DNA from 3 places in the Streptomyces europaeiscabiei genome. Region 1 is predicted to be linked to each of the others. Evidence: riboswitches for the same ligand, from Rfam matches in the RefSeq annotation. Region 1 holds a riboswitch; each other region holds the start of a gene.

Region 1 (4,457 bases):
CGCCCGGAGCGACCTGCGATGATGTTGAAGCCCGATTACGCCTGTTCGAATCTGTGGGGTCTTGATGTTGGAAATCGGCGCAGACGGCCGGACCTGGCTTCTCACCGGGCCCAGAAGCAGCTATGCCCTGCGGCTCACGGAGAACGACGAACTGCTGCACCTGCACTGGGGTCCCCGGATCGCGCTCGCTGACGTCGAGGAACTGGCCGCCCGGCAGCAGCTGCCGTACTGGCCGTTCGAGGCCCCGGTCGACGGACACGAGGAGTACCCCGTCGAGGGCGGTCCCCGTTTCACCCGTCCCGCCCTCTCCGTGCGCACGGACGAGCGGCGCGGCACCGAGTGGACCTTCCGGGAGTACGAGGCCGACGGCGACGAGCTGCGGCTGCGGTTCACCGACGACGGACTCGGGATCACGCTGCACTACCGGCTGCGCGACGACGTGATCGAGCGCTGGGTGACCCTCGTCAACGACGGGCCGGCGGTGGAGCTGCTGAGGGCCGACTCGGCGACCTGGACGCTGCCGTCGCGCGTCGAGGAGACCTGGCGGCTGTCCCAGCTGCACGGGCGATGGGCGGCCGAGTCCCGGCTCCTGCGCGGGGACCTCGCCTACGGCGAGAAGGTCATCGGCAGTCGGCGCGGGCACACCGGGCACCAGCACCTGCCCTGGGTCGCGCTCGACACCGACGCCACCGAGGAGCGCGGCGAGGTCTACGGCTGCGCCCTCGGCTGGTCGGGGTCCTGGCGGATCGCGGTGGCTCAACTCGCGGACGCGCGCGTGCAGATCACCGGCGGCGCCGGATACGACGAGTCCGGACTGCTGCGGCTGGACACGGGGGAGACGTTCACCACGCCCGTCTTCGCCGGCCTGTGGAGCGACGCAGGCTTCGGCGGGGCGAGCCGCGCCTGGCACGCGTACCAGCGGACGTACATCATCCCGGACGCGGACCAGGACCGGCCGGTGCTCTTCAACTCCTGGGAGGCCACCGAGTTCGACATCTCCGAGGAACAGCAGGGGACGCTCGCGCGGCGGGCGGCGGCCATCGGGGTCGAGCTGTTCGTCGTGGACGACGGCTGGTTCGGGGCGCGTACGAGCGACCGCGCCGGCCTCGGCGACTGGACACCCAATCCGGACCGCTTCCCGAAGGGGCTGAAGCCGCTCGCCGACTATGTGCACGCCCTGGGGATGCAGTTCGGCATCTGGGTCGAGCCCGAGATGGTCAACCCGGACAGCGAGCTGTACCGGGCGCACCCCGAATGGGCACAGTTCCAACCGGGACGAAAGAGGACGGAGCTGCGCAATCAGCTCGTACTCAACCTCGCGCGCGAGGACGTCCAGGAATACCTCTGGGAACGGCTGGACGCGCTGTTGTCCAGCGCGCCGATCGACTATGTGAAGTGGGACTTCAACCGCTGCTTCACGGATGCCGGCTGGCCCGGAGAGCCGTACCCGCAGAAGCTGTGGGTCGAGCACGTGCGCGCCTTCTACGCGCTGCTGGACCGGCTGCGGGCCGCGCACCCGGGAGTGGCGTTCGAGTCGTGCTCGGGCGGCGGCGGCCGGATCGACCTCGGGGTGATGGCCCGGACGGACCAGGTGTGGACGTCCGACAACACCGATCCGCTCGACCGGCTCGCCATCCAGCACGGCTTCAGCCAGATCCACCCGGCCCGGACCATGGCCGCGTGGGTCACCGACAGCCCGAACAACCAGCTCAACGGCCGGGTCAGCTCGCTGCGGTTCCGCTTCGTCAGTGCCATGGCGGGTGTGCTCGGCGTCGGCGGCGACCTCACCGAGTGGACGGAGGAGGAACTGGCCGAGGCGGGGAGCTGGGTCGGGCTGTACAAGGAGATCCGGCCGGTTGTGCAGCGCGGCGACCTCTACCGGCTGCGGCCGCCGACGGGCGGACTGAGTGCCGTGCAGTACGTCCACGGCGACGAGGTCGTCGTCCTCGCCTGGCTCCAGGCCCAGCACTACGGCGAGCCGTCGGCCCCGCTCCGGCTGCGCGGACTCGACCCGACGGAAACGTACGAGTGCCGTGAAACGGGTGAAATGCATCGAGGTGCGGTGCTGTTGCACCACGGGCTGCGGACAGGACTGCGCGGTGACCTCGATGCGACGGTTATCCGCCTACGTCGTACTTGAGTGATCTGTCCGAAATGCAGCCGTAATTCCAACAAGCCCTGTAATAAAGCCTACTGGCACGTAGGTGCGTGAGCAGCGTCATATTCGTGACGTTCCGCTGTCGCCATGTTCACGTAATTCGTATGTGCTTACAGGGCGTTGGGCAACATTCAAGACCGGTCCTTTACGGAGTGTAATCGTGAATTGATGTAAGGATCAGGGGGGAAGACGCACAGGAAGTCCCAATGGTTGTCTCTGTGGGCACAAGTCGCTTACGTTCGGCGTCAATCCGGACGGACGCCCAATCCTGCCGCCGACCGGAGCCGCGTACCGACCCGATCCACGGCAGGAGCGGGGGACCCACAGGTAGTACCGCCTGTTCCGGTCTCCGGAACGGCTAGGGGTAAAGCCGTGCGCAAGCACGGCCGGACATCTCCAGTCCGCACCCGACAGCTCACCTCGCAGGCGCCGGAGAGGAATTCGCCATGCCCGCGAAGGGTAAGCACCGCCGTCCGAAGTCCCAGCGTTTCACCCGCTCGATCGCCGCCGCCGGGACCGGTGGCGCGGCGCTCGCGCTGCCGCTGATCGGAGCCGCCGGCGCCCACGCCGCGACCCCGACGGCCGCCGTTTCCGGTGTGTCCGAGAAGGCCGCCACGATCGCCACCGAGAAGGCCGCGGCCGAGGCGGGCGCACGGATCGAGCAGGCCGAGAAGGCCGCGCAGGCGGAGAAGACCGCCACCAAGAAGGCGGCGACCAAGACCTACTCGGTGAAGGTCGGCGACTACCTCTCGAAGATCGCGGACGAGCAGGACGTCGAGGGGGGCTGGAAGCAGCTCTACTCGGACAACCGCGAGAAGATCGGCTCCGACCCGTCGCTCATCCACCCGGGGCTGAAGCTGTCGATCGGCGGGCAGGCCGCGTCGGGCGGTACGTCGCAGTCGTCGAAGCCGCAGCTGTCGCAGTCCTCGACGGCCGCCGGGTCCTCCCAGTCGTCGAAGTCCGCAGACTCCGCGAAGCAGGAGTCGAAGGACACCCAGGCGTCGACCTCCACGTCGAGCGGCCAGTCCTCGTCGTCCAACAGCTCCGGCTTCAGTCTGCCCATCCAGGGCGCCACCGTCGGCACCGCGTACAAGACCGCCGGCAGCATGTGGTCCAGCGGGTACCACACGGGCGTCGACTTCGTGGCCCCCACCGGGACCACCCTCAAGTCCGTGGGTGCGGGCACCGTCGTCTCCGCCGGCTGGGGCGGCGCGTACGGCAACCAGGTCGTCATCAAGCTCGCCGACGGCTACTACGCCCAGTACGCCCACCTGTCCTCGATCTCCGTCTCCGCGGGGCAGTCCGTGAGCGGCGGCCAGCAGATCGGTCTCTCCGGCGCGACCGGCAACGTCACCGGGCCGCACCTGCACTTCGAGATCCGCACCACCCCCAACTACGGCGCGGACATCGACCCGCTGGCCTACCTTCGCTCGAAGGGCGTCAGCGTCTGAGGCGCAGCCGCACGACCGCACCGAAGGCCGGCCCCCGTGATCCGCGGGGCCGGCCTTCGGCGTTCCCGGAGAGTCGGCCTTCTTCCGTGTCGGCTGCCCCCGCCACGGCCCCTGGCGAGGCGTGATCACCGTATTGCGATCTCGTGGCATGGCTGATCAAAGTCTCGACAGGTATGTGAATGAGCGGACACAGTGGTCTCCGTAAGCGCTTTCTACGCCTTGGGGGTCTTCGTGTCCGGCGTCGACCGACGCACTGCCGTCAAGAGCCGCGTCCTCGTGAGCGCTGCGGTGGCCGTGCGGCTTCCGGCCCGGGCCGCTGCGCCCGCTCTCGCCTCCGGTGAGCCGGGCGTGGTGCGTCCCGATGACCGGCGGCTCGTCTCCGACGGCCACTGGAGCCGCACCGCCGAGGCCGCCACCGTCGACTCCGGCTCCCGGCCGCCCTTCCGGTTCACCGGTGGCGGCGTCCGCGCCCTGTTCGGCGTCGCGTCGGTCACCTTGCCCGCGCAGATCCACGTGTCGGCGGACGGCGGCCCGAAACGGTTGTACGCCGTCGGCCGGAGCGGACCCGACTCGCGCAAGGGCCGGGCCGCGTCCTCCTGTTCCTCCTGTTCCTCCTGTTCTTCCTGCGGTTTCACCTGCAACGCGGACACCGGCGCAGCAACCGACGTCGCGGGCAGGACAGGGTGGGATTCCCCGCCCTCGGCGAACAGTCGGTGCCGGAAGGGCAGCACCGCCCCCACCGCGGTCGAGTGACCGCGGACCTCACCCCACATGGGCTGGAATCCCCCTCTTTTTGGAGCGGGTGAATGTCAAAGAAGGAGCGTCATGACCACTCGCAGAGCCTTCGG
Region 2 (4,457 bases), 7.3 Mb from region 1:
CGCTTCTTCTGGAGCTTGGCGCGCAGGGCAAGCTGTCGCTTGCGGTACCGGTTGAGTCCCCGCCCCGTGGCGAGGTAGCCGGTGGAGGCGGTGGCGATGTTCTCGATGCCGAGGTCCACGCCGATGAAGCCGTCCGGCTCGTAACTCTCGGCCTCGGGCACGTCACAGGTGGCGACGAGGTAGAACACGCCGTCGCGCTGGATCAGGTCGGATTCGCCCTGCCGGTGCGCCTGGAGCGTCTTGAGCGCGTCGGCGGAGCAGGCGAAGCGGATGTTCCTGACTCGGCCGTCCACGGTCCAGACGGACACGGTCCGCTGGTCGTGCTGCCAGCTCAGACACCGGTCGTCATACGGCTGTGCGGCTTCGGGGCGAAAGGTGACCGGCTTGGACTCAGCCCTGCGGCGGCGCTTCGAGCCCTCCTTGCCGAGGTTCCCGGCACGGATGTTGGCCTTGAGCGTGGTGTACGAGTCGCGCACCTTCTTGATGACGTGTTGCGCGGCCTGCGCTCCCAGCCCACGGGTCTTGAGTTCGGCGTAGGTGTGCTTGCGCAGCTCGTACTCACGCGGCACACCGCGCTCGAACGCCACCTGTGACACCCAGTTCGCGGCATCGTTGACCGTGCGCAGGGTGCGCTCAAGCGCGGATGCCTGCACGGCGTCCGGCATGAGTTTGACCTGCGTCACGATCTTCACGAGAGTGATCGTAGCATTGATCTATGTCACCACGCTGGGAGCCAAACCCCGATATCCGCAGGGGCCGTAGCGTCGTCTGCACCCTGCATGCGCACTTGGTCTTCACCCCCAAGTACCGGCGCGGACCGTTCACCGACGAGATCCTTCGGCGCTGCGAAGAGGTCATGCGCGACGTGTGCACCGACTTCGGCGCGGAGCTGCGGGAGTTCAACGGCGAACGCGATCACGTCCACCTGCTCGTGCATTACCCGCCCAAGGTCGCCATCTCCCGGCTCGTCGGCTCCCTCAAGGGCGTCTCCGCCCGGCGCCTGCGGCAGGAGTTCCCCGGCCACATCCGCAAGTACCTGTGGGGTGAGCACTTCTGGTCGCCGTCCTACTTCGCCGCCTCATGCGGGGGCGCCCCGCTCGCCGTCATCAAGGAGTACATCGAGAACCAGAAACGTCCCGACTGAGGCCAACAGTGCAGACCCTGCACCCGTGCACGTCAGAGCAGTGTTAAGAAGCGCTTCCTCCCGGGCGTGAACGCCCGGGGTTCCGCGCTAGATCATGCTGAACTCGCCCCACCCGCACTCCACGGCACCCCGGACCACCCCGGTCCGGGGTGCCGTCATCCCTCCCCTCCCCTCCCCATCGCCTCGTACGCCCTGTACATTCTGTACAGAAGTCACTCAGAGGAGGCGCGCCCGTGCCCGCGAACCGACCGTCGGCCCGTCAACCGTCGACCCTTCAACCATCAGCCCTTCAACCGTCGGCCCGTCATGTGCTGCCCGAGTTCACCGAGCGCACCAGCGCGGGTCACCGAACGATGGATCCGTACTCGAAGCTGCTGGAGGAACGGATCGTGTTCCTCGGGACGCAGATCGACGACACGTCGGCGAACGATGTGATGGCGCAGTTCATGTACCTCGAGTACCAGTCGCCGGACCGCGACATCGCGCTGTACATCAACTCGCCCGGCGGCTCGTTCAGCGCGATGACGGCGCTCTACGACACCATCCGGTACGTCACCTGTGACGTGGAGACCATCTGCCTGGGGCAGGCGGGGTCGGCCGCCGCGGTGCTGCTGGCGGCGGGCACACCGGGCAAGCGGTTCATGCTGCCGGGGGCACGCGTGCTGATCCACCAGCCGACGGTGGCCGACCGGATCGAGGGGCAGGCGAGCGATCTGGTGATCCACGCCGAGGAGTTGACGCGCAACCGCCGGAAGGTGGAAGAGATGCTGGTCCGGCACACGGGGCAGAGCCCGGAGCGGGTCGGCGCCGACATCGGGCGGGACAAGTTCCTCGACGCCTGGGCGGCGGTGGAGTACGGCCTGGCCGACCGGGTGATCCAGAGCCGCAAGACCTCGCGCACGCTCCCCGGCGCGAGGTGAGGCGCGGATGCTCCCACCCGAACTGCCGCCGCTGCCCGCGCTCACACGCGCCGAGGCGGAGCTGGTCGACTGTTATCTGGACGTGGTCGATCTGCTCGGGCGGATCAATCCGGCTCGGCCGGGCGACACATACCGCGGACTGCGGGCGGCGCAGGCGCTCGTCGCCAAGGCGACCGCTCTGCGCGAGGCGCTCGAACTGATGCACAGGCGCGGGGAGAGTGAGGTGCACGCCCCGACACTCGCGCGTGCCCTGCGGGTCCTCGACGGCGAGCGCCGGGCCGGCCGCGTGGCACTGCCGCCGGAACCGGAGGACTCGCCCGCCTGAACCGATCCCGGGTCGCTCGCCGTACTACTGACGGAGTGTCCGGTCCGGCCTTCGAGCCCTCCGGACGGGCTACCGCGATCGACCCATCGGCCCATACGTCGTGAGGACCTGTGAAGTTGCGCAACACGCCTGGTACATGGCCGGAACGTCACATTCCCTTGCTGGTGCGGACCTCCTCGACCACTGGGACACACTTACCGAAAACACCCTGTCCACCCGAACGGGTGAGTGGTGAGTAAGACCACAAATCCCCGGTTCCGTTGGGATTTTCGGACTTCAGTGCGCCAAGATCCCTTCCTGACGACAAGCCCCCGCCGCAGCGGCGGGGCGATCCGGGTGGACGCCGAGTCCTGCCGCCGCCCGGATGACCGGTCGACAGAAGTGCATCGGCAGGAGTGGAGGACCCAAGCACGACGGGTCGCCGGAACGGTCAAGCCATGACCGCGCCGAGCAGCCCTTGGGGTGAAGCCGCGTCAGCGGCCGGGCAACTTCGCCAGCCCGAATCCGACAGGTCATCCTTCACAGGCGGCTGACGAAGGGTTGCGCATGTCTGCGCTGAATCGTGTCCCGTCGCTGTTGACCCGGGCCGGTACGGCCTCGGCTCTCACCATCGCCGCAGTGAGCGGCAGCATCGTGGTACCGGGCGTCGCATCCGACGCCGAGGCCGCCACCGTGGCGTCGAAGGCACTCAAGGTCGCGGCTTCCAAGAAGGGCTCCCCTTACAAGTACGGCGCCACGGGCCCGGGCAGGTTCGACTGCTCAGGGCTGACGCTCTACTCGTTCAAGAAGGCGGGCAAGAAGCTGCCCCGTACTGCTCAGCAGCAGTACAACAAGACGAAGCACATCTCCGCGGGCAACCGCAAACTCGGAGACCTCGTCTTCTTCCACTCGGGATCGAGCGTGTACCACGTCGGGATCTACGCAGGGAAGGGAAAGATCTGGCACTCGCCTAAGACGGGTGACGTCGTCCGGCTGCAGAAGCTCTGGACGAAGAGCGTCTGGTACGGCCGGGTCCGCTGACTCACCGTCGGGGGCGGCGGGGCTCTCCGCCGCCCCCGACGGGCGTGTCACGGCCGGAGGTGGCTACGTTCGCCTGTGGCCGAAGAACGCTCCCACCCCGCACATAACGAGACACCCCCCGCGACGCACATGACGAGCCCCCCGTCGAACGCGCCGGCCGCAGTTTCTCCGAGCCGCTCCAGGAGTTGCGGTCACCCGGAGCGGGGTGCAGATCCTCTTCGCGTTCCTGCTCACGCCGGCCTTCACACCGCGCTTCCCGGCTCCGGACTCCGTACCTTGCGCCACCTACGTGGTGACCCTGCCGCCGACGGTCTTCACGGCGACGCCCTTCACCGCCCCGGCCGCCCCTGCGCCGCTCGCTCTTCCGGCAGAACGCCGAGCCCCGTCATCGCGCAGGCCTCCTGCCGGCCGACCACCGTCGGCCTGATCGTACTGATGCCTGCCGTCACCGGATCCGTCCTGCTCGTCGTGGACGTGACCCTCGGCCGGAAGGCCGGGATCACCGCCGGGGCCGGCAGGCTCCTCGCGCGCCTGATCCTGTGGGCCGTGCTCCCGAAGCCGGTGCGACGCCCCTCCGACCTCGACACCACGCCGACCGCGACACCACACCGACGTCGGCACCCGCCCCGGAGGAACGCGCCGTCAGGTCTCCTGTGGACCGCCTGCGGTGACCGGCTGTACGGGGGCCGTCCACGGAAGTTCGATCGCCACCGTCTTGCCGCCCTCCCGGGTGGGTCTGACGCTCAGTCTGCCGCCGAACTCGGCCGTCAGCCAGCGAATGATGACCATGCCCCGGCCGTTGTCCTGCTGGACGGCGGCCGGCAGACGTTTCGGAAAGCGTGGATGGCTGTCGGTGACACCGATGCGCAGGTGCTCGTCCCGGTCGAGCGCGAGGTCCACGGTGAAGGTGGGCGACTGCCCCAGCGTGTGCTGGACGGCGTTGGTGGCGAGTTCGGACACGATCAGGCGCACGGTGTCCGCGATGTCCGTGTCGCCCGGCAGGCCCCATTCGGCGAGCACACTGGCGACGTAGTTCCGGGCTGCGGAC
Region 3 (4,457 bases), 2.6 Mb from region 1:
GGGTGGCTTCGAACTGAAGCTGGACTCGGGGGAGTCGTTCGCGGCACGGGCCGTGGTGGTGGCGAGCGGACTGTTCGGGCTGGCACATCTGCCGGCCGAGCTGGCGGGTGCGGCCGTGGACGGACCCGCCCCCACGGGGCCCGTCTCGCACAGCTCCCAGCACCCCGGGCTGAGCCGGTTCAGGGACAAGGAGCTGATCGTCGTGGGCGCGGGGCAGTCCGCCCTGGAGACGGCGGTACTGGCGGCCGAGGCCGGCGCGCGGGTGCGTGTGGTGGCGCGCGGCCGGGGCGCGGTGGCCTTCGGCGCGCCCCCGTGGAACCAGCCGCGGCTGCGCCCCGAGTCGCCGTTCGGGCGGGCCTGGTCGCTGTACGCGCTCTCCTATTACCCCCACCCGTACCGGTACCTGCCCGCCACCACCCGGCACTTCCTGGTCCGCCGGGTGCTCGGGCCGCTGGGCGCGTGGTGGCTGCGGGAGCGCTTCGAGGGGCGGGTCGAGGTGCGGGAGGTGGACCGGATCGTGCGGGCCGGTGTCGTCGACGGGCGCCCGCTGCTGGCCCTGCGGGGACACGAGGGCCGTATCGAGGAGGTGGCCGCGGACCATGTCATCGCGGCGACCGGGTACCGCGTCGACCTCGGCGCGATGGGCTTCCTCGGGCACGATATCCGTACGGAGCTGGAGGTGAGCCGGGGGACACCGGTGCTCGGGGCCGGCTTCCGGTCGTCGATACGGGGGCTGTACTTCACGGGGTTGCCGGCGGCGGCGTCGTACGGGCCGGTGATGCGGTTCGTGTGCGGGACCGAGTTCGCCTCGCCCCGGTTGGCCCGGCATCTAGCGGCGGCGCACGGGTGAGCTGAATCCCGGACGCCCCGGGTGGGTTGGTGCGTCTCGGGGGGCGGGGGTGCGGGGGGTTGTTCGCACCCCCGCGGCGGAGCAGCATGTCGATACCGTCCCGCGCCCCTTTCAGGGCCTGCGGCCGTTTCGAGCGGCGCGACCTCCGCCCGGCTCCGTGAACTCGCGTTCGGGCAACGGGCGTTGACATGGCGGCACCCTGTGGCGGTCGGGATGCCGGACGTCGTCCGGTTCGCGTCGAACCGATGGGGCGCCGCATCCGTATTCTCTGATCATGGCCGCACCCACCGCATATTCACTCATCGCCACTGACCTGGACGGAACGCTCCTGCGCAGTGACGACACGCTCTCCGACCGGTCCCTCGCCGCGCTGGCGCGGGCCACGGAGGCCGGTGCTCAGCACCTCGTGGTGACGGGACGGCCGGCACCGAGAGTGCGACCACTGCTGGAGGACCTCGGCAGCAGGGGGCTCGCGGTGTGCGGGCAGGGCGCGCAGTTGTACGACCACGGCGCGGACCGGCTGCTCTGGTCCGTCACCCTGGACCGTGAACTCGCCGAGACCGCGCTCGGCAAGATCGAGGCGGAGGTCGGACAGGTGTACGCCGCCGTCGACCAGGACGGCGTCGACGGCCTCACCCTGATCGAGCCCGGCTACCTCATGCCGCACCCCACGCTGCCCGCCGTGCGGGTGCCGCGCCGGGACGACCTGTGGTGCGAGCCGATCAGCAAGGTGCTGTTGCGCCATCCCTACCTGTCCGACGACGAGTTGGCCTCGGCGGCGCGCATGGCGGTCGGTTCGCTGGCGACGGTCACCATGTCGGGGCCCGGCACCGTCGAACTCCAGCCATGCGGCATCACCAAGGCGACGGGCCTCGCCCTGGCCGCCGAGCATCTCGGACTGACCCCGGACCGGACCATCGCCTTCGGTGACATGCCCAACGACATCCCGATGTTCGACTGGGCCGCGCACGGGGTCGCCATGGCCAACGCCCACCCCGAACTCAAGGCCGTCGCCGACGAGGTGACCCTCTCCAACGAGGACGACGGCATCGCGGTGGTGCTGGAGAAGCTCTTCCCGTGACGGCTCTTGCCGTGACGGCTCTTCCCGTGACGACCCCCCTATGACTGCTCCTCCTGTAACGGCTCCGGCGCGAACCGTCCTTCGGTGAACGGTTCCTCCCACGCATGACTGTTCCCCTGGGCCCGCCGGCCCAGGGGAACAGAACAGCGTGGAGAAGGGGGAGCCGGAGGCTCAGTACGCGCCGAAGACGTTGTCGATCGAGCCGTACCGGTCGGCGGCGTAGTTGCACGCCGCCGTGATGTTCGCGACCGGGTCGTAGGGGTCGTACGGGGTGCCGGACACGTGGTACGCGGCGAACGTCGGGTCGATGACCTGGAGGAGGCCCTTCGACGGGGTGCCCGCGGCGGCGTTGGAGTCCCAGTTGTTGATGGCCTGCGGGTTGCCCGACGACTCGCGGATGATGTTGCGGTAGATCCCGTTGTACGTCCCGGGAATTCCCTTTTGCGCCATGATGTCCAGCGACTCGCGGATCCAGCCGTCGAGGTTGTTCGCGTAGGTCTTGACCGACGCCTGCGTGGCGGTGGAGGCCGTCGAGGACTTCTGCGCCGTGGACGACTTCGTCGCGTTCAGCTTCAGCTTCAGGCCCGGCCGGATCAGCGCGGGGTTGTCGCCGATGGTCGTGCGGTTGTCCTTGTAGAGCCGCTGCCAGCCGCCCTTGGTGTGGTGCTTCCGTGCGATGGAGGAGAGCGTGTCACCGGAGACCACGGTGTACGTCCGGGAGGCGGGCTGCGCCGCGGCGGGCGCGGACTGCGGGGCCGACTGTACGGAGGTGACGGCCTGGGCCGGGGTGGCGGCGTTCGCGGTCGTGGCGACCGTGAGCGGGAGGGCCAGTGCGGCCCCGCCCGCTCCGGCGGCGACGATGCCACGGGTCAGCGCGTTGCTTCTGGGGCGGCGGTGTTTGCCTTGTGCGGGCATGGCGAATTCCTCTCCGTCGCCTACGGGGTGAGCTGTCGGGTTCGGACTGGAGATGCCCGGCCGTGCGTGTCGTCCCGGCGGTCGCTGTGCGTGCGGCGTCCGCTGGGACTGCGCGTGGCTTCACCCCAAGCCGGTCCGAATGGGGAAAATCGGACCGACGGCTTACCTGGGTCCCCCGCTCCTGCCGTGCGTGGATGAGTGGTGATGGGTGGGGAGTCCGGGGCGGCGGCAGGATTCGGCGGTCCGTCCGGACGAGGTGTGAACGTATGCGAGAGCACACGACCGGAACAAGTCCTGATTTGGCGCTTTGATCCAGTTGACCTTGAGTTTGATGCGATTCGGCCCCCGGCTTCGGGTGTCGTTCGCGACTCAACTTGCCTACCGCAAAGGGAAAGTCGCCGACGTGGGGCGAGGGTCCCGCGCGGGGTGCCCGTGACCCAACTCACGGGAGAAGTCCGGAGAAGTGCCGGGTAAGCGGCAAATCGGTCAACTCGGGCCGGGCTGGTGGGGCGCATATGGGTGGAAAACGGCTGGTCTGCGGGCGCGGATACGGCCGGCCGGGGGTGTGTGGGCGTCTCCGGGGGAGGGGCGGGTACCCGTCGCTGGCCGTGGCGGGCGGGTCCGGCATGCGCGTCGGTGGATATCGGCGCGTATCAGTTGATCAAGAATATGGGGAGTGCGGTCCCTTACCACCCGGGGCGAACCCGTGGGCGCTCGTGGTGATCGAAAGGTGACCGGATACGCTGACTCGGGTGATGACAGCGACAGATCGACAAACTTTGTCATCGACTGTGAGAGCGACCTAGACCGACCGTGTGACCGTCATTAGACGTCAGCAGACAGGAGAACCCTCGTGACCGTCGTCGAGCCGTTTGGGCTGAGCGCGCGGGACCAGGCTCTCGAAGCCGATGTCCAGGCCGGAATGGCGGCCGTCGAGGAGGGTCTGCTGGAGGCGACCAAGAGTGCGGTCCCGTTCATCCAGGAGGCCGCCCAGCATCTGCTGCGCGCGGGCGGCAAGCGGTTCCGGCCGCTGCTGGTGATGCTCGCGGCGCAGTTCGGCGACCCGTACGCGCCGGGTGTCGTGCCCTCGGCGGTGGTGGTCGAGCTGACGCATCTCGCCACGCTGTACCACGACGACGTGATGGACGAGGCCGAGGTGCGCCGCGGCGTGCCGAGCGCCAACGCCCGCTGGGACAACTCCCTGGCCGTGCTGACCGGTGACTTCCTCTTCGCCCGCGCCTCGCACGTCCTCGCCGACCTCGGCCCCGACGCCGTCCGCATCCAGGCCGAGGCGTTCGAAAGGCTGGTCACCGGGCAGATCCTGGAGACCGCCGGGCCGCGCGACGGACGCGACCCGATCGACCACTACCTCGACGTGCTGGGCGGCAAGACCGGGTCGCTGGTCGCGGTCGCCGGGCGGCTCGGCGCGCTGATGGCGGGCGCCGACGAGACCGTGGTCGACGTGCTGACCCAGTACGGGGAGCGCCTCGGCGTCGCCTTCCAGCTCGCCGACGACGTCCTCGACATCGCCTCCGACTCGCACGAGTCCGGCAAGACGCCCGGCACGGATCTCCGTGAGGGTGTGCCGACCATGCCGGTGCTGCGACTGCG

What was found. A riboswitch is a leader RNA that binds a small molecule or an ion and turns the genes downstream of it on or off. The one in region 1 is predicted to bind cyclic di-AMP.
Region 2: it holds a riboswitch for cyclic di-AMP, as region 1 does, so the genes downstream of both, OG858_RS06760 (C40 family peptidase) here and OG858_RS38575 (LysM peptidoglycan-binding domain-containing M23 family metallopeptidase) in region 1, are expected to answer to the same signal.
Region 3: it holds a riboswitch for cyclic di-AMP, as region 1 does, so the genes downstream of both, OG858_RS27565 (LysM peptidoglycan-binding domain-containing protein) here and OG858_RS38575 (LysM peptidoglycan-binding domain-containing M23 family metallopeptidase) in region 1, are expected to answer to the same signal.

What each region holds. Positions count from the first base shown of each region.
Region 1 is NZ_CP107841.1:8,878,111-8,882,567, forward strand. It holds gene OG858_RS38570 (alpha-galactosidase) at 65-2,140, shown strand; cyclic di-AMP (ydaO/yuaA leader) riboswitch at 2,442-2,600, shown strand; gene OG858_RS38575 (LysM peptidoglycan-binding domain-containing M23 family metallopeptidase) at 2,605-3,609, shown strand; gene OG858_RS38580 (hypothetical protein) at 3,802-4,362, shown strand; gene OG858_RS38585 (DUF6250 domain-containing protein) at 4,435-4,457, shown strand, end outside.
Region 2 is NZ_CP107841.1:1,615,504-1,619,960, forward strand. It holds gene OG858_RS06740 (RNA-guided endonuclease InsQ/TnpB family protein) at 1-665, opposite strand, end outside; gene tnpA (IS200/IS605 family transposase) at 716-1,144, shown strand; gene OG858_RS06750 (ATP-dependent Clp protease proteolytic subunit) at 1,378-2,064, shown strand; gene OG858_RS06755 (hypothetical protein) at 2,072-2,389, shown strand; cyclic di-AMP (ydaO/yuaA leader) riboswitch at 2,762-2,932, shown strand; gene OG858_RS06760 (C40 family peptidase) at 2,936-3,409, shown strand; gene OG858_RS06765 (DUF6328 family protein) at 3,615-3,836, shown strand; partial or broken gene OG858_RS06770 (DUF6328 family protein) at 3,845-3,904, shown strand; gene OG858_RS06775 (ATP-binding protein) at 4,052-4,457, opposite strand, start outside.
Region 3 is NZ_CP107841.1:6,297,093-6,301,549, forward strand. It holds gene OG858_RS27555 (NAD(P)-binding domain-containing protein) at 1-850, shown strand, start outside; gene OG858_RS27560 (Cof-type HAD-IIB family hydrolase) at 1,125-1,931, shown strand; gene OG858_RS27565 (LysM peptidoglycan-binding domain-containing protein) at 2,103-2,846, opposite strand; cyclic di-AMP (ydaO/yuaA leader) riboswitch at 2,851-3,057, opposite strand; gene OG858_RS27570 (polyprenyl synthetase family protein) at 3,700-4,457, shown strand, end outside.